DNA from 4 places in the Pantoea sp. PvP021 genome. Region 4 is predicted to be linked to each of the others. Evidence: predicted binding sites of a transcription regulator. Region 4 holds the regulator's gene; each other region holds the start of a gene.
The links. The regulator PurR, encoded in region 4, represses purine synthesis genes. The targets are predictions, from matches to a motif close to CANGCAAACGTTTGCNTG.
Positions count from the first base shown of each region.

Region 1: a site for PurR is predicted at 3,579-3,596, ahead of purE (5-(carboxyamino)imidazole ribonucleotide mutase). Genes of this name have one in related genera too.
Region 2: a site for PurR is predicted at 6,089-6,106, ahead of rbsD (D-ribose pyranase). Genes of this name have one in related genera too.
Region 3: a site for PurR is predicted at 5,408-5,425, ahead of ACVKSX_RS15135 (7-cyano-7-deazaguanine/7-aminomethyl-7-deazaguanine transporter). Genes of this name have one in related genera too.

Region 1 covers NZ_JBSRXX010000001.1:1,712,099-1,719,452, reverse strand. Annotated here, with positions in the region: gene ybbP (putative ABC transporter permease subunit YbbP) at 1-1,669, shown strand, start outside; gene purK (5-(carboxyamino)imidazole ribonucleotide synthase) at 1,927-2,991, opposite strand; gene purE (5-(carboxyamino)imidazole ribonucleotide mutase) at 2,988-3,494, opposite strand; gene lpxH (UDP-2,3-diacylglucosamine diphosphatase) at 3,626-4,342, opposite strand; gene ppiB (peptidylprolyl isomerase B) at 4,342-4,836, opposite strand; gene cysS (cysteine--tRNA ligase) at 5,049-6,434, shown strand; gene ACVKSX_RS08015 (AAA family ATPase) at 6,468-7,354, shown strand, end outside.
Region 2 covers NZ_JBSRXX010000006.1:6,251-13,604, reverse strand. Annotated here, with positions in the region: gene ravA (ATPase RavA) at 1-1,176, opposite strand, end outside; gene kup (low affinity potassium transporter Kup) at 1,468-3,336, shown strand; gene qseC (quorum sensing histidine kinase QseC) at 3,352-4,707, opposite strand; gene qseB (quorum sensing response regulator transcription factor QseB) at 4,695-5,366, opposite strand; gene ACVKSX_RS16030 (YgiW/YdeI family stress tolerance OB fold protein) at 5,529-5,936, shown strand; gene rbsD (D-ribose pyranase) at 6,119-6,538, shown strand; gene rbsA (ribose ABC transporter ATP-binding protein RbsA) at 6,546-7,354, shown strand, end outside.
Region 3 covers NZ_JBSRXX010000005.1:111,583-118,936, reverse strand. Annotated here, with positions in the region: gene ftsY (signal recognition particle-docking protein FtsY) at 1-303, opposite strand, end outside; gene rsmD (16S rRNA (guanine(966)-N(2))-methyltransferase) at 536-1,135, shown strand; gene ACVKSX_RS15160 (DUF1145 family protein) at 1,125-1,397, shown strand; gene ACVKSX_RS15155 (DUF2500 domain-containing protein) at 1,424-1,780, opposite strand; gene ACVKSX_RS15150 (lysoplasmalogenase) at 1,925-2,554, shown strand; gene ACVKSX_RS15145 (zinc/cadmium/mercury/lead-transporting ATPase) at 2,648-4,939, shown strand; gene tusA (sulfurtransferase TusA) at 4,994-5,245, opposite strand; gene ACVKSX_RS15135 (7-cyano-7-deazaguanine/7-aminomethyl-7-deazaguanine transporter) at 5,450-6,115, shown strand; gene ACVKSX_RS15130 (DcrB family lipoprotein) at 6,232-6,786, shown strand; gene iolE (myo-inosose-2 dehydratase) at 6,842-7,354, opposite strand, start outside.
Region 4 covers NZ_JBSRXX010000001.1:947,035-954,388, forward strand. Annotated here, with positions in the region: gene nemA (alkene reductase) at 1-78, shown strand, start outside; gene gloA (lactoylglutathione lyase) at 195-602, shown strand; gene rnt (ribonuclease T) at 723-1,391, shown strand; gene ACVKSX_RS04355 (Grx4 family monothiol glutaredoxin) at 1,435-1,770, opposite strand; gene ACVKSX_RS04360 (C40 family peptidase) at 2,136-2,933, shown strand; gene cydH (cytochrome bd-I oxidase subunit CydH) at 2,979-3,068, opposite strand; gene purR (HTH-type transcriptional repressor PurR) at 3,350-4,375, shown strand; gene punR (DNA-binding transcriptional activator PunR) at 4,372-5,277, opposite strand; gene punC (purine nucleoside transporter PunC) at 5,385-6,587, shown strand; gene cfa (cyclopropane fatty acyl phospholipid synthase) at 6,898-7,354, shown strand, end outside.

The DNA of each region.
Region 1 (7,354 bases), 770 kb from region 4:
GACGCTGATGCTGGCGATTGCGGCCGTGGCGGTCGCCATGAGCCACTATTGCCGCAGCCGCTACGATCTGGTGGCGGTGCTGAAAACCCTGGGTGCGACGCACGGCGCGTTGCAGCGGCTGATCATCGGTCAGTGGCTGGCGGTACTGCTGCTGGCGGCGATTGCCGGTGGCCTGGTGGGGCAGGGCGTTGAAGCGATCCTGATGGCGATGCTGAAACCCGTGCTGCCTGCCAGCTTACCGGCGGCCAGCGTCTGGCCATGGATCTGGGCGGTGGGATCGCTGTTTGTGATTTCGCTGCTGGTGGGTCTGCGTCCCTATCGTCTGCTGCTGGCGACGCAGCCGCTGCGGGTGTTGCGGCGCGATGCGGTGGCGAACCTCTGGCCGCTGAAGATCTATATTCCGGTGATGATTGCTGTTGTGGTGACGCTGTTAGCGCTGCTGGTTGGCGGCAGTAAAATGCTCTGGGCGCTGCTGGCGGGTGTGGTGGTGCTGGCGGGATTGCTGGCACTACTCGGCTGGGGAACCCTGCTGCTGCTGCGTCGGCTGGTAGTGCGCAACCTGGCGTTACGACTGGCGATCAACCGGCTGCTGCGCCAGCCCGGCATGACGCTGAGCCAGCTTGCGGCCTTTTCGCTGTCGTTCATGCTGCTGGCGCTGCTGCTGGTAATGCGTGGCGATCTGCTGGATCGCTGGCAGCAGCAGTTACCGGCGGATAGCCCGAACTTCTTCCTGCTGAACATGACGGCAGATCAGGTGCCGCAGGTGCGTGATTTCCTGCAGTCGCATCAGATCACGCCCGGGACCTTTTACCCGATTGCGCGGGTACGGCTCAGTGAACTCAACGGTAAACCGGCCGATCCGAAGCTGGATAATGCCCTGAACCGTGAACTCAACCTGACGGAACTGGCCGATCGCCCGGATCATAATCCGCTGGTGGCAGGCAACTGGCCACCCAAAGCGGGTGAAGTGTCGATGGAAGTGGAGCTGGCCGATCGGCTGGGGCTGAAGCTCGGTGATACCCTGACGTTCGATGGCGATACGCAGACCTTCAGCGCGCGCATTACCAGCTTGCGTAAAGTGGACTGGGAAAGCCTGAAGCCGAACTTCTTCTTTATCTTCCCGCCGGGCGCGCTCGACAGCCAGCCGCAGACCTGGCTCACCAGCTTCCGCATGGAGGCGAATCCTGTTCTGCTGGCGCAGCTTAACCGTGCTTTTCCAGCGCTGAGTCTGCTGGATATCGGCAGCATAATGCGGCAGATCGGCCAGGTGCTGGCGCAGGTCAGCCAGGCACTGGAGATCATGGTGGTGCTGGTGACCGCCTGTGGCGTGCTGCTGCTGCTGGCGCAGATTCAGGTTGGTATGCGTCAGCGGCGTCAGGAGCTGGTGGTCTATCGCACGCTGGGTGCCGGTAAACGCCTGCTGCGCACGACGCTGTGGTGTGAGTTTGCGCTGCTCGGCGTGGTCTCCGGCGTGGCGGCGGCGATGGGGGCAGAAGCGGCGTTATGGGGATTACAGACAAAGATTTTCGATTTCCCTTGGCAGCCTGACTGGACCCTGTGGCTAGCGCTGCCGTTGTGTGGCGCGCTGCTGTTATCGCTGTGCGGTGGCTGGCTGGGGATCCGATTACTGAAAGGGAAGGCGCTGTTCAGGAAGTTTGATGCGGCGTGAGGGAGTGTAGGCATAAGGCTGCACTAAGCCCGCCTTTGACCTTCATCCAGATCGCACCCATCACCAGCAAGCGGGTAACGGGAAACGAAGAGCAAAGCGTCACGCGCCAGGGATGGCGCGTGCCGAGCTGGCAGGGATGCCGTTTTTGCGTCTTTGCGATCGTTTCCCGTTACCGGCGTCTCCCTCTGACTTAAAGGCGACTGCTCAATCGCTCTAAGCTGCCTGGTAAAGCCATCATCAGACTCAGGTGCGGGAAACTACAGCTTTTCAACCGCCCAGGCGATGCCGCTGGCGTACGCTTCCGGTAGCTGCGGCACCAGCGCGTTAAGGGCAGCACTGAGCCGTTCTGTATCGCTGTCGGTCAGATTCAGATGGCCCACTTTACGACCCGGACGCACCTCTTTGTCATACCAGTGCAGATGCACCAGCGGCTGCTGCAGCCAGCTCAGATTCACGTCGGTGCCAATCAGATTGACCATCGCCGACGGCGCAAACACCACCGGCTGCGGCAATGCCAGGCCAAGAATGGCGCGCAGATGCAGCTCAAACTGGCTGATCGACGCACCGTTCTGCGTCCAGTGCCCACTGTTATGGACGCGCGGCGCCAGCTCATTGATCAGCAATCCCTCTGGCGTAATGAAACACTCCATCGCCATTACGCCGACGTAATTCAGTTCCTGCATGATCGCACTCAACATCGCTTCGGCCTGCTGCTGCTGTGTCTGATCCGCCTGCGGCAGCGCAACGCTGGTGCGCAGAATGCCATCCTGATGCAGGTTATGCGTCAGCGGATAGAACACTACCTGGCCATCGTGACCGCGCGCCCCCACCAGTGAGACTTCACCGGAAAAGTTGATGCCCTGCTCAACGATGCATTCGCCGTAGCACGCCTCCGGCAGGGTGTGAGTCTCATCGGCACGCAGACGCCACTGACCCCGGCCGTCGTAACCGCCGGTGCGGCTTTTCACAATCGCTAACTCGCCCAGCGAGTCGAACACCGCTGGCCATTCGCTTTTATCCGCCAGCAACTGCCACGGCGCGGTGGCCAGTCCCAGCTGATCCAGCAGCTGTTTCTGCGTCAGACGATCCGCCAGACGCGGAAAGATATCGCGGTTAACAAAGGCCGGATGGCTGGCCAGCTCACGCGTCAGCGCCGTCTCCGGCCAGCGTTCGATTTCGGCGGTGATCACGCTGTCGGCGATAGGGAGCGCGGTGGGATCGGCATCCAGGCCCACCGGATACACCGCGATGCCCAGGGGTTCACCCGCCTGACGCAGCATACGACCTAACTGGCCGTTGCCCAGTACGCAAACCGGCTTCATGCATCCACCCGCGGATCGGGATGGTTCAGCACCTCATCGGTCTGGCTCTGACGCCAGGTGGTCAGGCGTAACGCCAGCGCACTGTCATGCAGCGCCAGAATCTGCGCCGCCAGCAGCGCGGCATTGGCTGCGCCCGCCTTGCCAATCGCCAGCGTACCGACCGGAATACCGCGCGGCATCTGCACAATCGAATAGAGGCTATCGACGCCGCTCAGTGCTGCGCTCTGCACCGGCACACCCAGCACCGGCACCAGCGTTTTTGCCGCCAGCATACCCGGCAGATGTGCCGCGCCACCTGCGCCAGCAATAATCACCTGAAGACCCTTGTCGGCTGCCGTTTCGGCGAAGCTGAACAGTTTATCCGGGGTGCGGTGCGCAGAGACCACTTCAACATCAAAAGGGACGTCCAGGCTGGAGAGGATTTCAGCGGCGAACTGCATGGTGGCCCAGTCACTTCTGGAACCCATAACAATGGCGATGCGGGCCGGGGCGTTGGATGACATGGGGTCAACTCCTGTGAATGAACAAACAGACCTGGCCGGGCGGACAGGTTTTGAAGGGCACCGAGAATAGCATGAGAAGCACGCAAGGAAAACGGTTGCGTCGGGCTTAAGGTCGTGGATTTAACCGCAGATTAAAAGTCGAAATGGATAAGCTGAATGCCACTGGCGTCGAGCTGGATCATGGAACCCCGGCTGTGCCAGGCACCCAGCACTGCGCGTTGCGCCGTTTCACCCTGCAGGCTCAGCGTATGAATCGCCGGGCGATGAGTGTGACCGTGGATTAACAGCGGCACCTGCTGACGCAGCATAGTGGCGACGACTGCTTCCTGATTCACATCCATGATGGTCTGGGATTTATGCTGGTTGGCCTGTTTACTGTCGGCGCGCATCCGGGCAGCAATGCGTTTACGGATCCACAACGGCAACGCGAGAAACAGCCGCTGGATCCAGGGATTATGCACTTTGGCCCGAAAACGCAGGTAACCCGCATCGTCGGTACAGAGCGTATCGCCGTGCATGATCAGCAACCGATGGCCGTAGAGCGTCAGCACCTGCTCTTCCGGCAGCAGCGTCATGCCGCAGGCCTGCGCGAAGCGTCGGCCAATCAGGAAGTCGCGATTGCCATGGATAAAGTAAACCGGAACCGGCAGGGCGCGCAGGGCGCGGGCCACCTGCTGATGCAGCGCATTGGGATCGTCGTCGCCAATCCAGGCTTCAAACAGATCGCCGAGAATATAGAGCGCGTCGCAGTGGGGCGCTTCGCGCTGTAAAAAATGCAGAAAACCGGCGGTAATCGCCGGTTCTTCCTGACACAGATGGAGATCTGCGATAAACAGCGTGCGCGACATTACTCGCTGACGGTCACTTTCTGGATAACGACGTCGTCTTTTGGCACATCCTGGTGCATGCCGCTGCGGCCGGTAGAGACCGCTTTGATCTTCTCGACCACATCCATACCTTCAACCACTTCAGCGAATACGCAGTAGCCCCAGCCCTGAACGCTTTCGTCACGGAAGTTCAGGAAGTCGTTGTCAGCTACGTTGATGAAAAACTGTGCGGTCGCAGAGTGCGGCGCAGAGGTACGTGCCATTGCCAGCGTACCTTTGGTGTTTTTCAGGCCATTGCTGGCTTCGTTCTGAATTTCGTCTTTAGTTTCTTTCTGCTTCATGCCCGGCTCGAAGCCGCCGCCCTGAATCATAAAGCCGTTGATTACGCGGTGGAAAATGGTGTTGTCGTAAAAACCTTCACGGCAGTAATCCAGGAAGTTCTTTACGGTTGCCGGCGCTTTATCATCGAAAGTTTTGATTACGATATCGCCATGGTTCGTCTGGAAAGTTACCATTTTTGTCGTCCTGTAAAGGTTGTCATCAGTTGCTGAGGTCGCTCTGTCGATGGGCGTCCCCCTTTTTGTCGACCGTTCTTATATCATAATTTCCAATGACGCGTCAGCAGCGCGGCGCAGTTGGCTTGCTTTGCGTCGCGCGAGCGATAAAAATACGGCACAATGTCTGGATACTTAAAAGTGCCAACCACACGCGAAAACGGAACCGTTCAATGCTTAAGATTTATAACACCCTGAGTCGACAGAAAGAGGAATTCAAACCCATTCATGCCGGTAAAATCGGGATGTATGTTTGCGGCATCACGGTGTATGACCTCTGTCACATTGGTCATGGGCGGACGTTCGTGGCGTTTGACGTGGTGGCGCGCTACCTGCGTTACCTCGGTTATCAGCTTAATTATGTACGTAACATCACCGACATTGATGACAAAATCATCAGGCGCGCCAACGAAAACGGCGAGAGCATCGAAACCCTGACTAACCGCATGATTGGCGAGATGCACAACGACTTCGCTGCGCTGGGGATTCTGCCGCCCGATGAGGAGCCGCGCGCTACCCGTCACATCGCTGAGATTATCGAGCTGGTGGAAACATTGATCGCTCGCGGTCACGCTTATGTGGCGGACAATGGCGACGTGATGTTCGATGTGCTCAGCGACACCGATTACGGCGCGCTGTCGCGTCAGGATCTGGAGCAGTTGCAGGCGGGCGCGCGTGTTGAAGTCGCCGACGTGAAGCGCAACCCGATGGACTTCGTGCTGTGGAAAATGTCCAAAGCGGATGAGCCAGCCTGGTCATCGCCGTGGGGCAACGGTCGTCCCGGCTGGCACATCGAGTGCTCGGCAATGAACTGCAAACAGCTGGGCACCCATTTCGATATCCACGGCGGCGGCTCAGACCTGATGTTCCCGCACCATGAAAATGAAATCGCCCAGTCGAGCTGCGCCCATGACGGTCCTTACGTCAACTACTGGATGCACTCCGGCATGGTGATGGTTGATCGCGAGAAGATGTCCAAATCGCTCGGTAACTTCTTCACCGTGCGTGACGTGCTGCAACATTATGATGCGGAGACGGTGCGTTACTTCCTGATGTCCGGTCACTATCGCAGCCAGCTTAACTACGGCGAAGATAACCTGAATCAGGCGCGTGCGGCGCTGGAGCGTCTCTATACGGCACTGCGTCACACCGACAGCAGCGTGCCTGCCCACGGCGGCGAAGCGTTTGAAGCGCGGTTCCGCAGCGCAATGGATGATGATTTCAACACCCCGGAAGCCTATTCGGTGCTGTTCGACATGGCGCGTGAAGTGAACCGCCTGAAAAGTGAAGATGGCGCTTCAGCGCACGGGCTGGCGTCGAAGCTGCGCGAGATGGCCAACGTGCTGGGCATTCTGCAGCAGGACCCTGAGTTGTTCCTGCAAAGCGGCGCGCAGGTCAATGACGAAGAGGTTGCCGAGATTGAGCACTGGGTGAAAGCCCGTGCCGATGCGCGCGCCGCCAAAGCCTGGGCGGAAGCGGACATCGCGCGCGACAAGCTTAACGCGCTGGGTGTCATCGTCGAGGATGGGCCACAGGGCTCCAGCTGGCGTCGAAAATAAACCGGAGAGGGCGAGCAATCGCCCTTTTTTATTATGGCGATTGAACAGATTCAGATCCGCGGCTTCCGCTCGATACGTAACCTGACGCTGTCGCTGCAGCAGCTGAATGTGGTGAGCGGTCCTAACGGCTGCGGTAAATCCAACCTCTACAAAGCGGTGCGGCTGCTGCATGAGGCGGCCAGCGGTCGCCTGGCACTGGCGCTGGCTGAAGAAGGCGGCATTCAGAAAGCGATGTGGGCGGGCGGCTTACGCCGGGGCGATCGCCGACACGATCCAAAGCGCCTGGAGCTGGCCGTGGTGATGGATGACATGGATTACCAGCTGGAGATTGGCTTTCCCGAGCCGCTGGTGACCAGCCTGTTTAATCTCGATCCGCTGGTGAAGCAGGAGCGACTCTGGCTGAGCGGTCAGCAGCGCCGTCCTTCCGCCTGTATTATGCAGCGCGAAAATCAGACTGCCTTTCTGCACAACGTTGAGGGCGAGCGCGTCGCCTATCCGGCGGTGCTGCATCCCGAAGAGTCGCTGTTTGGTCAGCTTGGCGAACCGCATCGCTATCCGGAGCTTTCGCAGTTGCGCGAACGTCTGCAGCAGTGGCGCTTTTACCATGAGTTTGCGGTCTGGCCTGGCTCACCGATACGGGCACCGCAGATTGGCGTGCGTGCGCCGGTGCTGAGCCATGATGGCAGCAATCTGGCGGCGGCCTGGGCGACCATTGTTGAGCGTGGTCATTCCGAACTCCTGTCTGAGGTGATGGAACAGGCGTTTCCCGACAGCCAGTTTGATGTCGATGTGCAGAATGGCCGTTTCCAGATGCTGATGTCGCGCCAGGGCATTCTGCGTCCGCTGGAGAGCGCCGAGTTTTCTGATGGCACGCTGCGGTTTCTCTGTCTGGTTGTCGCACTGCTCAGCCCGCGTCCGCC
Region 2 (7,354 bases), on a different contig from region 4:
CTGCAGCCACTGATTCAGTGCATCACGCGCGATCACCAGATGTGTCACCTGCATGTCATGCAGCATCAGCGGCTTTTGCAGCATCAGCGTCAGTTGCTCATCAGTGAAGCTTTCCGGCAGATCATAATGGGGTTTGCGACTGAACATCCCACTGTGTTTTTCCAGTGTGATCGCCTGTGCGATGCTCTGTTGCTGCTGCAGAGCCATGCGACGCGCTTTTATCTGATGCAGTTTCAGCAGCATCGGCTGCTGCTGCCAGGCGTACTGTGTCATCAGCTGATCGATTTCGCGCTCCAGCAGCTGCATGGACGCGACGTCGTGCCAGAGGCAATCTTTCAGCAGGATCAGGTCTATCGGCGCAATGGCGCTGCGGCCACTGTAAAAGGCACTGGCCTGCAGCAGATGAATAGCTTTTTTCCAGCGACGATCGGAAATATAGGGCGCGGCGGGCTGGCTTTCCAGTTGCTGGCGCAGCTGATAAATCAGCTCGAACACCGCATCCGGGAGGCTGACCTGACTGATGCCGAGCTGCCACTGCGCATACTCCTCATCACTGATGCGCAGGGATTCCGCGACCGGATTGGTGTGCTCATCCTGCTGATGGGTCAGCATGCTGCGAAAGTTCTGCTTCTCATGCACATTATCCAGCCACAGGCGGATCAGCATCCGGTCATAGAGCGCTTCAAGGCCGCTGTCCGCTTCCGGCATTTCATTGGAGGCGGTGACCAGCAGACGCATCGGAATGGCCTCTTCGCTGTCGCCATTGCGGAAGCGGCGTTCGTTGATAGCGGTCAGCAGGGTATTCAGAATCGCCGGGCCGGCTTTCCAGATCTCATCCAGAAAAACAATCTCCGCGTCGGGCAGATAACCTTTAGTGAGGCGCTGATAGCGCCCTTCATCCTTCAGTGCCTGAATAGATAGCGGGCCAAACACCTCTTCCGGTGTGGAGAAACGGGTCATCAGATATTCAAAGGCGCGGGCGTGCTGAAAGGCATATTTCAGGCGGCGGGCAATCAGGCTCTTGGCGATGCCGGGCGGTCCCAGCAGGAATACGCTTTCACCGCTCAGCGCTGCCAGCAGGCAAAGGCGGATGGCATGATGTCGCTCATACAATCCTTTTTCTAACGCATTGCTAAGGCGAGAAATTCTTTCTGCCAAAAGATGGGGTTGAGCCATAATCACTTCAATGTCCTTACGATCGTCGGGCCGCCGCGCTTCAGCAAGCGCCTTACTCTATAGATCATCATGCGTGAAAGCGTTGATAGCTGTCAGCTTTTTTGTTTCATAAGGTTTGCCTGCTTTGAAAGCGGCGCTGATTAACGCTTTAATGCCTGAAACCACCCCGTTACCCTGGCAGACAGGCGAAGCGGGTATAGGAATTTTCGGCAAACCGTGCATACTGTGCGCTTTTTGATGGCCTGAGCGAGGGGTTGTTGCGCCTCTTAGACTCCAACAAAAGATAACTCTATGAGCTCGGATAATAAGCAGTCACTTAGCGGATTAACGCTGGCCGCTATTGGTGTTGTTTACGGGGATATCGGCACCAGTCCGCTGTATACCTTGCGTGAATGTCTCTCCGGACAGTTCGGCTTCGGCGTTGAGCGGGAAGCGGTGTTTGGCTTTTTGTCGCTGATTTTCTGGCTGCTGGTGCTGGTGGTATCACTGAAGTACATCAGTTATGTGATGCGCGCCGACAATGCCGGTGAAGGCGGTATTCTGACACTGATGTCGCTGGCGGGCCGCCATACGGGTGCACGCGCCACGGCAGTGCTGGTGATCATGGGCCTGATTGGCGGCAGCTTCTTCTATGGGGAAGTGGTGATCACGCCGGCCATTTCGGTGATGTCAGCCATTGAAGGTCTGGAGATTGCCGCGCCGTCGCTGGATCCCTTTATTGTGCCGATGTCGATTGCGGTGCTGACGCTGCTGTTTGCGATTCAGAAACATGGCACCGGCATGGTGGGCAAACTTTTCGCGCCGGTGATGCTGGTGTGGTTCCTGGTGCTGGCGATCCTGGGGGTCAGCGGCATCATGAAAAACCCGGAAGTGCTGCATGCGCTGAATCCTGCCTACGCGGTCGAGTTCTTCCTGCACTATAAATCTGTCTCATTCTTCGCGCTTGGCGCGGTGGTACTGGCGATTACCGGGGTTGAAGCGCTGTATGCCGATATGGGTCACTTCGGTAAAGTGCCGATCCGACTGGCCTGGTTCTCGGTGGTGCTGCCGTCGCTGGTCCTGAACTACTTTGGTCAGGGCGCGCTGTTACTCAGCGATCCCAAAGCGATTAAAAACCCTTTCTTCCTGCTGGCGCCGGACTGGGCGCTGATCCCGATGCTGATTCTGGCGACGCTGGCCACGGTGATTGCCTCACAGGCGGTGATCTCCGGCGTCTTCTCGCTGACGCGTCAGGCGGTGCGACTGGGCTATCTGCCGGGGATGCGTATCATCCACACCTCTGAGCGCGAATCGGGCCAGATCTATATTCCGGTGATTAACTGGGTACTCTACTTCGCCGTGCTGATTGTGATTATCAGCTTTGAGCATTCAAGTAATCTGGCTGCGGCCTACGGTATCGCCGTCACCGGCACCATGGTGCTGACCGCGATGCTCTCCTGTACCGTGGCGGTTAAAAACTGGCACTGGAATAAGCTGGCGGTTGCCGTCATCCTGGTACTGATGCTCTGTATCGACGTGCCGCTGTTTACCGCCAACCTGGTGAAAATCTTCTCCGGTGGCTGGCTGCCGCTCTGTCTCGGCCTGGTGATGTTTATCATTATGACGACGTGGAAAAGCGAACGTTTCCGCCTGCTGCGCCGCATGCACGAGCATGGCAACTCACTGGAGGCGATGATCGCGTCACTGGAGAAGTCGCCGCCGGTTCGCGTGCCGGGCACCGCGGTCTATATGTCGCGTGCGCTGAATGTGATTCCGTTTGCCATGCTGCATAACCTTAAGCACAACAAAGTGTTGCATGAGCGGGTGGTGCTGCTGACGTTGCGGACGGAAGATGCGCCTTACGTGCATAACGTGCGTCGCGTGACGATTGAGCAGCTGTCGCCCACCTTCTGGCGGGTGGTGGCCAGCTACGGCTGGCGCGAAACGCCAAACGTCGAGGAGATTTTCCACCGCTGCGGGCTGGAAGGGCTCAACTGCCGCATGATGGAGACATCGTTCTTCATGTCGCATGAGTCGCTGATTATCGGCAAACGGCCGTGGTATCTGCGCCTGCGTGGCAAACTCTTCCTGGCGCTGCAGCGCAATGCGCTCCGTGCGCCAGACCAGTTTGAGATCCCGCCAAACCGGGTGATTGAGCTGGGCACCCAGGTCGAGATTTGATCTGCAGCGCCCGCCTTACGGGGCGGGCGCTGACCAGCGCAGCATAACGCATAATCCGCCGCCCGAGCGCTGGCTGAAGCTGACCTGCATCCCGTGCAACTGGGCGATATTGCGGACTATCGATAATCCCAGCCCGCTTCCGCTTTTCTCCTGACCTGGCGGTCGCCAGAAACGTTCGCCAAGCCGTTGCAGATCGGCTGCACTCAGACCTTCGCCGTTATCCTCTACCGACAGGCTATTCGCCTGAAGCCGCACATCAACTTCGCTGCCTGCTGGCGTATAGCGAATGGCATTATCCAGCAGATTACGCACCAGCAATGACAGTAACAGCGGATGCCCCTGAATCTGCGGATCGGCGTCAGCATGCAGCCGCAGCGTGACACCCGTTTTATCCGCCAGCGGCAGCTGTGCAGCCAGCGTCTCCTGGACCGTGCGTTTCAGCGCCACCGTTTCGAAGGCGCTGCGTGCATCATCTGCTTCAACCCGTGAGAGCGTCAGCAGCTGATCCACCAGCCGGGTTGCGCGGATAATGCCGGCATCCAGTTGCTGCAGCGCATGGGTTCGCATCACTTCATCATCTGCAGTCAGCTGGATCACCTCGCTTTGCACCTGCAGCGCGGCCAGCGGACTGCGCAGCTCATGTGCGGCATCAGAGGTAAAGCGCCGTTCACGCTGCATCATTGCGCTGATGCGGCTGAACAGACCATTGAGCGCGACCATCAGCGGTTGCACCTCTTTCGGCACGCGGTCTGCCTGCAGCGGCGTATCATCATCGGGTGCGCGCTGCGCCAGCTGCTGTGCCAGCGTCTTCAGGGGGCGCAGTTCAGACCAGACCAGACCGATCAGCAGCAGCAACATAAAGGGCAGCGCGATCAGCCAGGGCAGCATGCTGGCTTTCATCAGATCCCGCGTCATGTCGTCACGGTATTCGGACTCCTGACCCACCACCACCCGGAACTGCTGGTCGGGCGTGGTCAGCCAGACAAACCGCCAGCGATCGTCATCATTGGTGAGCTGGCCCTCATGAAATCCCTGATACTCCGCCTCAAACGGCAGGTAGCGGCCATTGTCACCATCATTCATCACCTGCCGGCCGTCACGCGTGAAGACGGCAAAGGCCAGGGCGTCGTCATCCTGATCGCCGCGATGGTGGCGCAGTATCTCTTTGGTTTTAGGCAGAGTGGCATTGTCCAGCGAGGAGAAATCCAGCGTCAGCAGACGCTTTGCCAGCAGCATCTGCTGGGTATCGAAGAGCTCATCAAGGGTTTCACGTGTCTGATGCCAGGCACTCAGGCTGGCGCTGGCCCAGCAGATCCCGAGCAGCAGCACAAAACCGATACCCAGCCGCAGAAACAGGCTCATTGATCGCATTCAGCCGCTCCCAGGGTATAACCGACGCCGTGCAGCGTGCGGATAAACTGGCTGCCCAGTTTTTTACGCAGATGATGAATGTGAACCTCTACCGCATTGCTGGAGACATCGGCGTCCCAGTTGTAGAGCTTCTCTTCCAGCTGGCTGCGTGTCAGCACCCGGCCCGGGTTTCGCATAAACAGTTCCAGCAGCGCCAGTTCACGGCTTTTCAGCGCAATCGCCTCACCTTCGCGCATCACACTATGGCTGCCGGGGATCAGCACCACATTACCGTGCCGGAGTTCGGGCTGCAGCTGGCCATGACGGCGGCGGATCAACGCCTGTAAGCGAGCAGCCACTTCGGTTAAGGCAAAGGGTTTACACAGATAGTCGTCGGCTCCCAGTTGCAGGCCTTCGACCCGCTGATCGAGCGCATCGCGTGCGGTCAGTATCAGTACCGGTACATCTTTGCCCTGCTGTCGCCACTGCCGCAGAATATCGAGCCCATCCCGCTCGGGCAGTGAGAGATCCAGGATCACCGCATCCCAGGGCGCGGCCTCCAGCGCGTTAAAGCCCGCCTCACCAGAGGTAAACCAGTCAACGCTGAAGCCCAGTTTACTCAGCCCCGCCTTGATACCGTCGCCAATTAAACGATCATCTTCAATCAGTAAAATACGCATCACGTCTCCCTGTTCCGATAGCGCTTTATACGAAGCAACTTCCTGCTTGTACAGCTGATTTCGGCGAAAATAGCTTATTTTTGCCTCTTAAGAAGCTGTTAAGAACTTTATGGTCAACTAAGCTCAACAAGACGAACCACATCATGGAAAAGAGGTGACAAAATGAAAAAGCACGCTGCAATTCTGGCCGTCGTAATGCTGGCTTCCGCCCCGGTTTTCGCTGCACAGCAGGGTGGATTTGTTGATCCCAGTGCGCCAGCCGCACAGACGCAGGCAGCAGCCGGTCAGGGTGGTTTCAGTGCCGATCACACCAGTGTGGTGACCGTAAAGCAGGCTGAAGAGATGAAAGATGACAGCTGGGTCACCGTGCGCGGTAAGCTGGAGAAACAGATCGGCAACGAAGATTATCTGTTCCGCGACCAGACCGGCACCATGAAAGTCGAAATCGACCACAAGCACTGGAACGGCCAGACTATCTCACCTAAAGACAACGTCGAGCTGACGGGTGAACTGGATAAAGATTTCAACAGCATTGAGATGGACGTTAAGCAGGTTAAGAAACTGCCTTAATCCTCTCCTCCGGGGCCGCGTTCGCGGCCCTTTTTTCTGCCCCTCCCCCGACTTAATACAAATTTCTCCCCGCGTGAGCGAAACGTTTCGATAGCGATCACAGATTTCTTCTTTGCCGGTTGAGTTGATGGCGGCTTTTCATACACTCCTGACAGCGAAACGTTTCGCTGTGGAGTGAAAAGATGAAAAAAGGTCGCTTGTTAAACGCTGAACTCTCTCATGTGATTGCCCGCCTGGGACACACGGATACGCTGACGATTGCCGATGCAGGCTTGCCGATTCCGGCCGGACCGCAGCGCATCGATTTAGCGCTCACGCCGGGTACGCCCGATTTTATGCAGGTGGTTAATGCTGTCGCACTGGAGATGCAGGTAGAGAGCGCCCTGATCGCGGAAGAGATTAAGCAGCATAATCCGCAACTTCATAGCGCGCTTGTCGCCGTGCTCGAAGCCTTGCAACAGCACCAGGGGAATATCATCACCATCAGCTACACCAGTCATGAACAATTCAAACAACAAACGCAGCGTAGTCAGGCGGTCATTCGCAGCGGAGAGTGCTCTCCGTTTGCGAATGTCATCCTCAGCGCCGGTGTGACCTTCTGAGGCCGCTATGCAACTTTTACTGCAACTCGACGGCATTGAAAAATCCTTTCCGGGTGTGAAAGCCCTCAAGGGGGCGTCGCTGAATGTCCGGGCAGGACGCGTGATGGCGCTGGTGGGCGAGAACGGCGCAGGCAAGTCCACCATGATGAAAGTTCTGACCGGCATCTATCAATATGATGCCGGTACGCTGCGCTGGCTGGGCAAAGAGACCCGTTTCAGCGGGCCGAAAGCGTCTCAGGAAGCGGGTATTGGCATCATTCATCAGGAACTGAACCTGATCCCTCAATTAACCGTGGCGGAGAATATTTTTCTCGGCCGCGAATATGTCAGCCGTTTTGGCCGTATCCAGTGGCCGCGTATGTATGCCGAAGCTGATGCGCTGCTTAAACGGCTTAATCTGCGCTTCAGCAGCCACAAGCTGGTGGGGGATTTGTCGATTGGCGATCAGCAGATGGTCGAAATCGCCAAAGTCCTGAGCTTTGAGTCGCAGGTGATCATCATGGATGAGCCGACCGATGCGCTGACTGATACCGAAACGCTGTCGCTGTTCCGGGTGATCAACGAACTGAAAGCGCAGGGCTGCGGCATCGTCTATATCTCGCATCGCATGAAAGAGATCTTTGAGATCTGCGATGACGTCACGGTGTTCCGCGACGGTCAGTTTATTGCTGAACGCCCGGTCAGCGAGCTGACTGAAGAGAGCCTGATCGAGATGATGGTCGGCCGTAAGCTGGAAGATCAATATCCCCATATTGATCAGGCACCAGGCGACGTGCGGCTGAAAGTGGAAAACGTCAGCGGACCGGGCGTGGATAA
Region 3 (7,354 bases), on a different contig from region 4:
TTCCAGTAGCGCTTCAGGATCGGCCTCAATCGGCGCAGCTTCATCCAGCACCATGGGTGCTGACTCGTGCGGCGCTGCCGCGGTGACTTCCGCCTCACGCTGCTGCCCGGCCACCGTTTCGGTGATAACGACAGTCTCTTCCGCTTGCGCTTCAGCCTGGCTTAATGCCGGGGCGTCCTGTTCTGCCTGCTGCTCTGCGGGTTCTGCGACCTCTTGTGTCTGCTCCTCCGCGACAGGTTGTTTCTCTTCCTCTTTGCCAAATCCCAGCCAGGAAAAAAAGCCACGTTTTTTCTCTTTTGCCATTGTGTGACGACACTCCTCGATGGCTTTGTCCCGGTCGCGCGTGGTTTCCAGGGGTAAATCAATGAAAGTTGGTCAGCGCCAGACCGGCGTAAACCGCAGAATAATGCATGACTTCAGCAACTCAGTAGTCTAACACTTTCCAGCCAGCTCACCACAGCACCCTTTTTTAACGTTTCTTCTCACCGATTCGCCCGTTAAACTACGCAACAAATTATGACGAGTTGTGAGCAAGATGAATAAAAACCCCCGCAGTACAGGCGGTGCCGGGCAGATTCGCATCATTGGCGGCCAGTGGCGCGGACGCAAACTGCCGGTGCCGGACAGCGCCGGACTGCGCCCGACCACCGATCGGGTACGTGAGACGCTGTTTAACTGGCTGGCCCCGGTGCTGCCAGAGGCGCGCTGCCTCGACTGCTTTGCCGGTAGCGGCGCATTAGGACTGGAAGCCCTGTCGCGTTACGCGGGATCGGCGACGCTGCTGGAGCTGGAACGGCCGGTGGCGCAGCAGCTGACAAAAAATCTGCAGACGTTGCGCGCCAGTAATGGCACCGTGATTCAGACCAATGCGTTAAACTGGCTGGCACAGCCAGGTGAACCCTTTGATGTGGTGTTTATCGATCCGCCGTTTCGTCAGGGATTGCTGGAACAGACGTTACAGCTGCTGGAGCAGAATCACTGGCTGGCCGATCAGGCGCTGATTTACGTCGAAAGTGAAGTGGAAAATGGCGCACCGCCGGTGCCGCCGGAGTGGGATCTTTATCGCGAGAAAATAGCCGGACAAGTGGCTTATCGTTTGTATCAACGTCAACAGGAGACGCAGGATGTTACTTAATTTGGGGCGTCTGTTGATGCTATGCGTGTGGGGATTTTTACTGGCTAACCTGGTTCATCCCTACCCGAAACCGCTGACTTATTTTATCAACGTTGCGCTGATTTTCATGATCCTGATGCATGGCCTGCAGCTGGTGTTACTGCGCACCACGCAGACCAAAGATGCGCCGCCGATTGACCGCGTCACCCAGGCCAAAGTGTTTCTGTTCGGGGTGTTCGAACTGGTCGCCTGGCAGAAGAAAAACTTCCCACGCAAGAAATAATTCCGGGCGGGCGCACTGCCCGCCGGTTACTGCCGGGGTGTGAAGCTGATAAAGCGCGTGCCCTGCATCTTCAGTTCACCTCTGGCGCCCTTGTCCAGCTGATGATATTCCGCCTCTTTAAGCTGCACTTTGATGTCGCTGGCACCGTTCAGCGGGTGAAACAGCACCTCGTAGCGCATCTCTTCCCCGGCGATCACTTCCCGCTGCCGCGAACGGCGATTGGGTGCAGGAAATTCGCGTTTGGTTTTGACCTCAACCTGCAGAGAACGCTCGGGTGAAGCGTCATTCACCGCCACTTCCCGGCGTTGCTTAATGAACTGACGGGTCGCCAGCACGGCGATAATCGCCAGAACGATGATAAAGATTAGCGGCGGTTTGCTCATAGCGTTCTTGTGCCTGCAGGATGATTAATCAGGCGGCAAAGCATACAACCAGAGTTGCCTGATTGTCACATCTCAGAGGCTTAACCTAAACTGGAAGGGATATTTTGGGATCTTTCACCATTTTGAACAAAAAAGGGAGAAACAATGCTCTGGTCTTTCCTCGCTGTACTTTTCTCCGGCTGGCTCTATGTCGACGCCACCTATCGCGGCCCGCAATGGCAACGCTGGTTATTTAAGCCGGTCACGCTGCTGCTTCTTGTCGGGCTGGCCTGGCAGGCACCGGTGCTGCAGACTACGGACTACCTGATTCTGGCCGGTCTGGTCGCGACGCTGGTCGGTGATGCGTTAACGCTGCTGCCGCGTCAGCAGATGCTCTATGCCATCGGGGCTTTCTTCCTGTCGCACCTGCTTTATACCCTCTGCTTCGCCGCCAGCATGACCATGACCTTCTTCTGGCCGATTCCGCTGACGCTGCTCATCATCGGTGCCGCCCTGATTGGCATCATCTGGAGCCGACTGGAAGATCTGCGCTGGCCTGTCTGCACCTTTATCGGCATGACGCTGGTGATGACCTGGATAGCGACCGAGCAGTACTTCTTCCGCCCGACCGATTACAGCTTCTCGATCATGGTGGGTGCCGGTCTGCTGCTGCTGGCAAACGCCGTCTGGTTTATCTCACACTATCGTCGCCGCTTTACCGCCGACAGCGCGATTGTCGCCGCCTGCTACTTCGCCGGTCACTTTATGATCGTGCGCTCGTTGTGGGTCGTCTGAAAAAATAGCCTTGACTCTGGAGTTCACTCCAGAGTGTAGGATAAGGGATGGGCTGCGTTGCTCATCCCACTATCCTTACACTCTGGAGGTCATATGCATCAACATCACGCCTGTGGCTGCGGCAAACCCCGTGCCAGTCACGCCGCAGCAAAACCGCTGTGCCAGGTTCGCCAGGCCCGCCCCCTCTCCCTTTCTATTCACGCCGCGACGCCTGTACCTGCCGAGACGGCAGGCTGTTGCTGTGACAGTCACTGCAGCCCTGGCAACGACGCCGACACCGCTGAGGAAAGCGACCGGCGAGGCGCCGACAGTTATCCCTTTAGCTGGCAGGTCAGCGGGATGGATTGCCCGTCGTGTGCCCGCACCATTGAAACCGCTGTCCGTCAGGTGAGTGGCGTGACCGATGCCCGTGTCTTGTTCAGCAGCGAGAAACTGGTGGTCAACGCTGACCAGGACGTACAAAACGCCGTTGAACAGGCGGTGAAAAAAGCCGGCTTCCAGCTCGCAACCCCATCAGCCACGTCGGCCACATCCCCCGCTACGCCGGGCTGGCAGCATAACCGGATGCTGATTTTGCTGGCGCTGCTGGTGCTTGCCAGTAGCATTCTCAGCCAGTTCGCGCCCACCTGGGGCGATCGGCTGTTTGTGCTGACCACGCTGGTCGGCCTGGTCCCGGTGGCGCGCGGCGCCTGGCAGCGTCTGCGCAGCGGATCGCCTTTTACTATTGAGACATTAATGACGCTGGCGTCAGCTGGCGCACTGATTATTGGCGCACACGCTGAAGCCGCGATGGTGCTGGTGTTGTTTCAGCTGGGCGAACAGCTGGAAAGCTATGCCGCTTCCAGGGCGCGCAGCGGCGTTACCAGCCTGATGGCGTTGCGGCCTGAATCGGCGATCCGTCTTGAACAGGGCAAACGTACTGAGGTACCGCTCGCAGCGCTGCAACCCGGCGATGTGATTGAAGTCGCGGCGGGCAGCCGCTTGCCGGTCGATGGCAGCTTAATCAGCCCGCTTGCCAGTTTCGATGAGAGCGCGCTAACCGGTGAATCACTGCCGGTAACGCGGGCCAGCGGCGAAAAAATCCTCGCCGGTGCTACCAGCGTTGATCGCCTGGTGATGCTGGAAGTGGTGTCGAAGCCGGGTGAAAGCGCGATCGACCGTATCCTGCAGCTGATTGAAGAAGCGGAAACGCATCGTGCGCCGGTCGAACGCTTTATCGACCAGTTCAGCCGTATTTACACGCCGCTGGTCATGCTGCTGTCGCTGCTGGTGATGGTGGTGCCGCCACTGCTCGGCGCAGGCGACTGGCAGCCGTGGATCTACAAAGGGCTGACACTGCTGTTGATTGGCTGCCCCTGTGCACTGGTGATCTCCACGCCTGCCGCCATTACCTCCGGGCTGGCTGCAGCGGCGCGACAGGGCGCACTGATCAAAGGCGGTGCGGCGCTGGAGCGGCTGAGTTCGGTGCGCAGAATGGCGTTTGATAAAACCGGTACTCTGACGCTGGGCAAGCCGCAGCTGACGCAGATCCTGCGCTTTGGCACGGCCAGCGAGTCAGAGATGCTGGCGCTGAGCGCCGCTGCGGAACAGGGTGCCACCCATCCGCTGGCCAGCGCTATCGTGGCGGCCGCGCAGGCGCGTGATCTGGTGATTCCTGACGCGCAGGATCAGCAGGTGCAGGCGGGACGCGGCATCAGCGCGAAAGTCGCTGGCCAGCAGATTCAGCTGCTGACGCCCGGCCATGCACCCGGTCTGACGCCGCAGCAAAATGCGCAGATAGCGCAACAGGAAGCTGAAGGTGAAACCCTGGTGGTGCTGATGCGCGATGGCGAAGCGCTGGGTGCGCTGGCTCTGCGCGATCAGTTGCGCGACGACGCCGTCGAGGCGTTAAAGGCGCTGAAAAAGCTGGGTATTGAGAGCCTGATGCTGACCGGCGACAATCCGCGCGCTGCGGCGACCATTGCCCGCCAGCTCGATATTGATTATCGCGCCAGTCTGCTGCCCGCCGATAAAGTCGCGGCGATCCGCGAACTGAGTCAGCAACAGCCGCTGGCGATGGTCGGGGATGGCATTAACGACGCGCCAGCAATGAAAGCGGCAACGCTGGGCATTGCGATGGGCAGCGGCACCGATGTGGCGCTGGAAGCGGCCGATGCTGCCCTGACGCGTAATCAGCTCAGCAATCTGGCTCCGATGATTGCGCTGGCACGCCGGACTCGGCGCATCATCCGTCAGAATATCGGTATTGCGCTGGGGCTAAAGGCGATTTTCCTGGTCACAACCCTGCTGGGTCTGACCGGACTCTGGCTGGCGGTGCTGGCAGATTCGGGTGCGACCGCGCTGGTCACCGCCAACGCGCTGCGGTTACTGCGTCGCCGCGCCTGAGCAGGCGGCTTCTGATCTGAAGAGTGAGGTTAACGGCGGCCTGTACGGCTGTCGTCAACCCGCCATGCCTTTGCGGATCAGAAACTGATAGGGCAGCGTGTCGGTTTGCTGCGCCAGCAAGCCATGTTCCATAAAGCGGCAGAAGCCGGGAATATCGCGCGTGGTGGCCGGATCATCGGCGATGATCAGCAACGTCTCGCCATCCTGCAGGCTGCGTACGGTTTTGCGCACCATCATCACCGGCTCCGGGCAACGCAGGCCACGGGCATCCAGCTGATGGTCGGCAGAGGAAAAAGCATCGCTCATAATCAACTCGGTTCAGGTAAGGGGCGCTCATTCTAGCGCGTGCTGGCGGTGAAGCAAGGCGATAACGATTGCGCTAAAATTAACCATTGCATAAAAAGCACAACGCGGTAAGATGCCGCCGCTTTTTGCTCATAAAACTGCCAGGCGCTGCCCGAACGGCGTCCCGCAATGGGTTCCCTCACCCCAACATTAAAAAGGTTGAATATGCTCGCATTTTCTTCGCGTCAGCGCATGCATGCGCTTTTCTGGTTATCGCTGTTTCACCTGCTGGTGATCACTTCGAGTAACTATCTGGTTCAGTTGCCTATTTCAGTGTTTGGCTTCCACACCACCTGGGGTGCATTCAGCTTCCCGTTTATCTTCCTGGCGACCGACCTCACCGTGCGTATTTTTGGCGCACCACTGGCCCGACGCATTATTCTGGCCGTGATGATCCCGGCACTGTTTATCTCTTACAGTGTCTCGGCGCTGTTCTATCAGGGTGAATGGCAGGGCTGGCAGGCACTGGAAGTGATGAATCTGTTTGTTGCCCGTATCGCCTGCGCCAGCTTTATGGCTTACGCGCTGGGTCAGATCCTCGACGTTCACGTGTTCAACCGTCTGCGTCGCCTGCCACAGTGGTGGATTGCGCCGGGCTGCGCCATGTTTCTCGGGAATATCAGCGATACGCTGGCCTTCTTCTTTATCGCCTTCTATAAAAGCCCCGATGCGTTTATGGCGCAGCACTGGGTTGAGATTGCCCTGGTGGATTACAGCTTCAAAGTGCTGATCTGCATGGTCTTCTTCCTGCCCGCCTACGGCGTGCTGCTCAACGCGGCGCTGAAACGTCTGGCTGAACGCCAGACCGCCCGCCAGGTCAATTTCGGCTAAGCGCCCATACGGTTTCCACTACTATCCGCTAAGATCTTCTGACAATCATCAGGTTGCGTTTGCAACCTGATTCCTGTTGTATTAATGCCTGACTGGAAACTTAAAAAGGGATTCTGATGCGCAACCTGGTGAAATATGTAGGAATGGGTTTACTGGTACTCGGCTTAGCAGCCTGTGACCAGAAGAAAGATGAAGCGGCGAATGACAACGGCGTCAGCGCCAGTCAGTCGGCGCAAACCGTCACGCTGATGGATGGCAAACTGAGCTTCTCGCTGCCACCAGGCATGTCCGATAAAAGCGGTAAACTGGGTTCGCAGACCACTAACATGCACGTTTATGCGGATGAAACCGGTGCCCGCGCCATTATTGTGATTGCCGGCGACCCGACCAATGATGGGCTGGATGTGCTGTCGCAGCGTATGGAACAGCAGCAGCGTAACCGCGATCCGCAGTTGCAGGTGGTGTCGAACAAATCTGTGACGCTGAAAGATCAGCCCGCGCAGCAGCTGGATACGGTGATTTCTGCCAACAACCAGACCTCATGGTCTTCAGTGGTTCTGGCGAAAGTAGATGGCAAACTGGTGACGCTGCAGATTACGCTGCCAGGTGATAATCAGCAGCAGGCGCAGAGCGATGCTGACAACATCGTGAAAAGCATTACGCTGAAGTAAAACAAAAGGCTGGCTTCCCTGCACGGGGAAGCCAGCCTTCGTTCAGAAGGGCTTTTTATAAACCTGCATTCTCGCGAATATATTTCCGCGCTTTCACCGCATATTCAAACGGATTGGCCAGTGCCGGATCCTGCTCCGCTTCAACCACCATCCAGCCTTTATAGCCGTAATCATCCAGGATTTTGAACACCGGTCTGAAGTCGATCACGCCATCGCCCGGTACGGTAAAGGTGCCCTTTTTCACTCCTTCCAGGAACGAAAGATGGTTCTCACGCACCTCGGCGACCACCTCATCACGCACATCCTTAAGATGAACGTGGAAGATGCGCGGCAGATATTTCTCCAGTACCGCCAGCATTTTCTGCTGGGAGCCTTCGGAGTAGTAGACGTGGCCGGTGTCATAGAGCAAACCGACCTGCTCGTCGGTCATCTCCATAAACCGGTCAATCTCTTCAGTGGTCTGAATGCCGGTGCCCATATGGTGATGCAGCGTCACGCGCATCCCCTTCTCCGCCGCGATGCGGGCCAGTTCGTTGTAGCCTTCCGCGGTTAACTGCCACTCTTCATC
Region 4 (7,354 bases):
GCCCCACTCAATCCACAGCGTCCGGAAAGCTTCTACGGCGGCGGCGCGGAAGGTTATATCGACTACCCAACGCTGTAACCGGTTCGGGCTGCCGTCCGGGATGATGACGGCAGCCATTATTCAATAGCGATTTTCATCGCTATACTTAGCGCCTGAGTCATCGGGCGATGGCGTTTTATTTAAAAGAGGATGTTATGCGTTTACTTCATACCATGCTGCGCGTTGGCGATCTGCAACGTTCAATCGATTTCTACACCCGTGTGCTGGGCATGCGCGTGTTGCGTCAGAGCGAAAACACCGAATACAAATATACCCTGGCATTTGTGGGCTACACCGACGAGAGCGAAGGTGCGGTGATCGAACTGACCTACAACTGGGGCGTCGATAAGTATGACCTCGGTGATGCCTATGGTCATATTGCGCTGGGCGTTGATGACGCAGCAGCGGCCTGCGAACGTATCCGCAAAGATGGCGGCAACGTGACGCGTGAAGCTGGCCCGGTTAAAGGCGGCTCCACCATTATTGCCTTTGTTGAAGATCCCGATGGTTACAAAATCGAGCTAATCGAAAACAAAGATGCCGGTAACGGCCTCGGCAACTAAACCTGCCTGTCAGCCTGCCCGATCGGGTGGGCTGAATCCCCTTCTCTGCGCTTCATCTGCTGCACCCGGCCCCGTTTTTTGCCATAATACGCGCTGCCCTTTTTCTGCAACGAGATCCTGATGTCTGAATCGAATTCCCCTAATGCACTCAATCAACGTTTCCGTGGCTTCTATCCGGTGGTGATCGACGTTGAAACCGCGGGTTTCAATGCGCAAACCGATGCGTTACTGGAGATTGCCGCTATCACGCTGAAAATGGATGAAGAGGGATGGATTCAGATTGACCAGACGCTGCATTTCAACGTCGAACCTTTTGTCGGGTCGCTGCTGCATCCCGAAGCCCTGGCCTTTACCGGCATCGATCCCAGCAATCCGCTGCGCGGCGCAGTCAGTGAATATGAGGCGCTGCACGCCATTTTCAAAATGGTGCGCAAGGGCATTAAAGACAGCGGCTGCAATCGCGCCATCATGGTGGCGCACAATGCCACCTTCGACCTGAACTTTATGTCAGCGGCGGCGGAACGAGCCAGCCTGAAGCGCAACCCGTTTCACCCGTTTGCCACCTTTGACACCGCGGCCCTGAGCGGGCTGGTTTTGGGTCAGACGGTGCTGGCGAAGGCCTGTATTGCGGCGGGAATGGAGTTTGACAGCACGCAGGCGCATTCGGCGCTCTATGACACTCAGCAGACGGCAACGCTGTTCTGCGAGCTGGTGAACCGCTGGAAACGGTTAGGCGGCTGGCCGCTGCCCTTCGCGGAAGGCGATGCAGAAGCCACGACATCCGCATAAGGGATGCCGCAATGAAAAAGGCCGACGTGATGTCGGCCTTTTTTTATTCTGCTTCTTTAAATTTTTCTGCAGTCTCTTTGATCAGCGTCTGCAGTTCACCACGCTGTAACATCTCAACGATGATGTCGCATCCACCGACCAGCTCGCCATCAACCCACAGCTGCGGGAAAGTTGGCCAGTTAGCGAATTTCGGCATCTCGGCACGAATGTCCGGGTTCTGCAGAATATCCACGTAAGCAAAACGCTCACCGCAGGCTGACAGCGCCTGCACCGCCTGTGCAGAGAAACCGCAGCTTGGCAGTTTCGGGGAACCTTTCATGTACAGCAGGATCGGGTTTTCTGCGATCTGGCGCTGAATTTTTTCTACAGTACTCATAATTGCCTTCCTTAATTCGTCACATCGTGTTTGTTTATTGTAGCGACTTCGCAGCGTGACTGAAAACGAGATTTTGATCGCTGCCCGATTAAATCGCCATCATTGTTAAGTCCTGCTCCGGGACACCTGAATTCCTGATTATTAACAGCAGGTAACAGATTAATAATTCGTAATAATTTCGTTGATATAAGACGCTGAAAATGTTCATTTTCAGCACAATTGCGTGGGTTGCAAAGATTAATATTAAAAGGCATTACAGTTTTTAAAAGAACTGGACTAGAATGGCCTGGGCGCTGATCCTGGATCAGATTAATCTCAACTTTGTCGCGGTGCGTAGTGGCCCTGACAACTTAACTAATCAACGGACTATGCGTTTAATCATTACGTTTTTCATGCTGGCCTTTGCGCAACTGTTTTTCAACATCGCCGCTGCGTCGCCTCACGCGCCGGTGAACGTCAGTACGCATAAAGCAGAGAAAAAGAGTGCGCGCGACGATGAGCGTCGCAAGCGTCGCCCGGTCAAAACGGTGACGAAAAAGACTCGCCTCAGCCCGGTTCAAAAACTAAAAACAAAAAAACTGAAAAAAGTCGAACTCGCCGCGAAACAGACGCCTGCTAAGAAGACCTCGCTAAAAACCGCCCGTCTCAGTAAGAACAAAGAGAAAAAACGTTATGGTCATCAGCGCCTGCTGAAAACCGCAGAGGTCACTACCAGCGAGACCGGCACGATTAAGATGAGCAAATCTCACCGTCAGCGCTACCAGAAGGCCCGCGAAACCGCGATGACCAAGCTGATGGGTCAGTTGGGTAAACCCTATCAGTGGGGCGGCACCTCTCCCCATACCGGTTTCGATTGCAGCGGCCTGGTCTGGTACGCCTATAAAGATCTGGTGAAGTTTAAGATCCCACGTACCGCTAACGAGATGTACCACCTGCGTGATGCCGCGCCGATCAAGCGTGAGTCGCTGGAGAAAGGCGATCTGGTCTTCTTCCGTATCAATGGACGCGGTACTGCGGACCATGTCGGCGTTTACCTGGGTGATGGCAAGTTTATCCAGTCGCCACGCACCGGCAAAGATATTCAGATCAGCGCGTTAGGAGAAGATTACTGGCAGCGCCACTATATTGGTGCCCGTCGGGTGATGACGCCAAAAACCATACGCTGAGCAGCAGAACAACCAGAAGAGAGCCGGGATAATCCCGGCTTTTTTTTAGTGCAGAATAGCGGTAAAACTAAAGGCCACAATCATCAGCAGACAGCCCGCGGTGGTCATTAAAGCCAGTTTAAGATCGGTACTCATTGCTTGCTCCTTAGTCACACAATTAGTAGGGGTATCGCATTTTCCCACAGGGCCCGGTAAAAATCTCGTTTTATCCGTTCAGCCTTGTTAGAATCCCGCCTTTGTTGCGCAACGCGCGCAACCCTGATTCCGTTTGCGCACGTTTTCAGGCGCTTTTACGCCGCCAGCGGCCTGTTTCCTGGCCATGAAAGCTGCATCTTTGCGGAAAAAACCCTGAGCAGACGCAAACGTTTAACACTACGCTTATCATAGAGTTAGATAAGCACTGGAGTCCGATTTTCATGGCAACAATTAAAGATGTGGCGAAACGCGCTGGCGTCTCAACGACCACCGTTTCGCACGTCATCAATAAAACCCGCTTTGTGGCTGAAGAGACGCGCAACGCGGTCTGGCAGGCGATTAAAGAACTGCACTACTCGCCGAGCGCCGTGGCGCGCAGCCTGAAAGTGAATCACACCAAAACGCTGGGCCTGCTTGCCACCTCCAGCGAAGCGCCCTATTTCGCTGAAATTATCGAAGCGGTTGAAAATCACTGCTTTGACAAAGGCTATACGCTGATTCTGGGTAATGCGCATAACGATCTGCAAAAACAGCGCGCCTATCTCAGCATGATGGCGCAGAAACGCGTCGATGGGCTGCTGGTGATGTGCTCTGAATATCCGGACGATCTGCTGCAGATGCTGGAAGAGAACCGCAATATCCCGATGGTGGTGATGGACTGGGGTGAATCGCGCGCCGACTTCACCGACACGGTACTGGATAATGCTTTCCAGGGCGGCTATCTGGCGGGACGCTATCTGATTGAACGCGGACACCGGGATATTGGTGCTATCCCCGGTCAGATGGAGCGTAACACCGGTGGCGGACGTCATGCCGGTTTCCTGAAGGCGATGGAAGAAGCGGGTATTCAGCCACGCGCCGAGTGGATTGTGCAGGGTGACTTTGAGCCGGAGTCAGGCTATCAGGCGATGCAGCAGATCCTGTCGCAGAAGCAGCGTCCGACGGCGGTGTTCTGTGGCGGTGACATCATGGCGATGGGCGCGATTTGCGCCGCCGACGAGATGGGTTTGCGCGTCCCCCAGGATATTTCGGTGATCGGCTATGACAATGTGCGCAACGCCCGCTATTTTGCACCGGCCCTGACCACGGTGCATCAGCCTAAAGCCCAGCTGGGTGAGAAAGCGCTGGAAATGCTGCTGGACCGCATTACCAGTAAGCGCGAAGTGTCACAAACGATTGAGGTCCATCCCACGCTGATTGAGCGCCGTTCCGTGGCCGATGGCCCGTTCCGCGACTATCGCCGTTAATGCTCGCTTAACCACTCCTGATTAAGCGTTTGCGCATCACCCAGATAGCTGAGCAACCAGCCTGTCGCCGGTGATGCGCGATCCTCTGCCCAGCTGACGCAACATGGGCTGTCCGGAAACGCCACCGGCAGCGTCAGTTCAACCAGCTCGCCACTGTCGAGCAGCGGCCTGGCCAGGTGACCGGGCACCATCGCCACACACAATCCCGCCTGCACGCACTCCAGCCCGGTTTGCCACTCCGGCACCACCAGCCGGCGCTGGTTATCCAGCGTCCATGTCATACGACGCGGCAGTGCGCGAGAAGTATCTTCCAGCACCAGGGAGGGCCAGCTCCGCAGCGTGTCATCATCTATCTGGCTCGCCTGCGTCAGAGGATGGTCGGGCGCAACCACGCAGCGCCAGTTAAGTGTGCCCATATCCCGAAAAGCAAAACGTCCGCCCACCGGTATCGCCTGCGTGGCACCAATCGCCACTTCCACCCGGCCATCGGCCAGCGCATCCCAGACGCCGTTAAAGACTTCATAGCTGATAATCAGCTCCATATCGGGAAAGTGGCGATAGAAATCTTTGACCAGTTGTCGGGTGCGCTGAGGTTTAGCGATACGGTCAACGGCTATGCTTAGCTGGCCGCGCCAGCCGTTAGCCAGCTGCTGACACTGTCGCCGGGTGGCAAGCATTTTTTTGATGACGCTACGTCCTTCCCGGACAAAATGCTCACCCGCCGGGGTCAGAACCACTTCGCGATGCTGCCGTTCAAATAGCGGTACCGCCAGCCAGTTTTCCAGCTGACGCACCGTATAGCTGATGGCAGAGGGCACCCGATGTAACTCCTGCGCGGCGGCGCTGAAGCTCCCCCCGCGGGCGACAGCGTCAACCACTTCTAATGCATATTCTGACCACATAATCTGCCTTCAAAAATTTTAACAGCAATCGGCAAATATTACCGTTTCACAGCAGCAAACGCACCTTTTACACTCTGCCGCGTTTATCCTGCAAAAATGAGAATCAGATGTTGTCGAATAAAGGGTTTATGCCCTACCTTGCCCTGCTGAGCATGCTGGGCTTTTTAGCCACTGATATGTACCTGCCCGCCTTTGGTGCGATGCAGCAAACCTTTAACACTTCACCCGGTCTGATCAGCGCCAGTATGAGTCTCTTCCTGGGCGGCTTCGCCGTGGGTCAGCTCTTCTGGGGCCCCCTCTCCGATCGCATCGGTCGTAAACCGGTGCTGCTGTCCGGACTGGCCATGTTTGGCGCTGGCTGCGCAGGCATGCTGTGGGTGAATGATATCTATCTGATGCTGGCGCTGCGTTTTGTCCAGGCGATTGGCGTCTGTGCCGCTGCCGTAAGCTGGCAGGCGCTGGTGGTGGATCGCTATCCTGCAGCGCGCGCTAACAAAGTCTTTGCCACCATTATGCCGCTGGTTGCGCTCTCTCCGGCGCTGGCTCCGCTGCTGGGTGCCTGGCTGATCGGCCACTTCCACTGGCGTTCGATTTTCCTGGTGCTGACCCTGATTGCAGTGGCGTTGATTCTGGCCACGCTGCGTCTGCCCACCGTGCGCAAGGCAGCGGGAGAAAAAGGTGCGCAGCCGGGCTTTTTCACGCTGCTTAAATCACGGGTCTACAGCGGCAACGTGCTGATCTACTCCGCCTGCTCAGCCAGCTTCTTTGCCTGGCTGACCGGATCGCCCTTTATTCTGGCGGATCTGGGTCTGTCGCCCGCCGATATCGGTCTGAGTTATGTGCCCCAGACGCTCGCCTTTTTAATTGGTGGCTTCGGCTGTCGCACCCTGCTCAACCGCTTTAACGGCGCACAATTGCTGCCCTGGCTGCTGGCCGTCTACAGCCTGAGCATTCTGGCGCTGTTTGCTGTTGCGCTTGCTGGCAGCAGCACGCTGGTGAGTCTGATGGTACCGTTCTGCGGTATGGCGCTGGCTAACGGCGCGATCTATCCGATTGTGGTGTCCAGTGCGCTGATGCCCTTCCCAACCGCTACCGGTAAAGCCGCCGCGTTGCAGAATACACTGCAGTTAGGACTCTGTTTCGCTGCCAGCCTGGCAGTGTCGGCCGGCTTAACTCAGCCGCTATTTACCACCACACTGATGATGACGGTGACAATTGTGCTGGCGCTGTTGGGTTACGCCATGCAGCGTGCCGCAAGCGCACAAACTGTTGTTGCCTCTGCGCAAACTGCCTGCCAGGATAATCAGTGACACACTGACTTTTTAGTTAGCGCCCTAACAATAAGTTATTGAATATTGACCCGCGTGAGCATATACTCATCCGGGTCAACAAATCTGTAATAAATCAACAATATAATAACGTAATAATCTGATTGGCACCCTGCTGCCGGGACGGTATTCGCGCGCGTTATTCTCACCTTACCCGACCTGCTGCAGGCTGTTCCAGTCCTCTGTATCACACAGATAACCGGTTTGCGGAGCCATCCGCATCGTTTCTCATTGCCTGAATAAATTGGCTACTCTTTGTTCAGGTTCAGATTGGACAGGTGGTGGAAAATCTATGAGTTCATCTTATGCAGAAGAAGTGAGCCTCGAAGAAAACCATTGGTATCGCATCGTTCATGAACTGCTGGAAAAAGCGGATATCGAAATTAATGGTTCACGTCCCTGGGATATTCATATTAATCATCCTGGTTTTTTTAAACGTGTTCTGCAGGAGGGCTCTCTTGGGCTCGGTGAGAGCTATATGGATGGATGGTGGGAGTGTGACCGACTGGATATTTTCTTCCATCAGGTACTTAAACATAAACTCGATCAGCAGCTGCCTCATCACTTCAAAGATACGCTGCGCATTGCCGCCGCACGCTTAACCAATCTGCAGTCAAAAAAACGGGCGTGGATTGTCGGTAAAGAGCATTACGACCTGGGCAACGACCTCTTTTCACTGATGCTCGATCCCTATATGCAATACTCCTGTGGCTACTGGAAAGAGGCGACGACACTGGCGACGGCGCAGG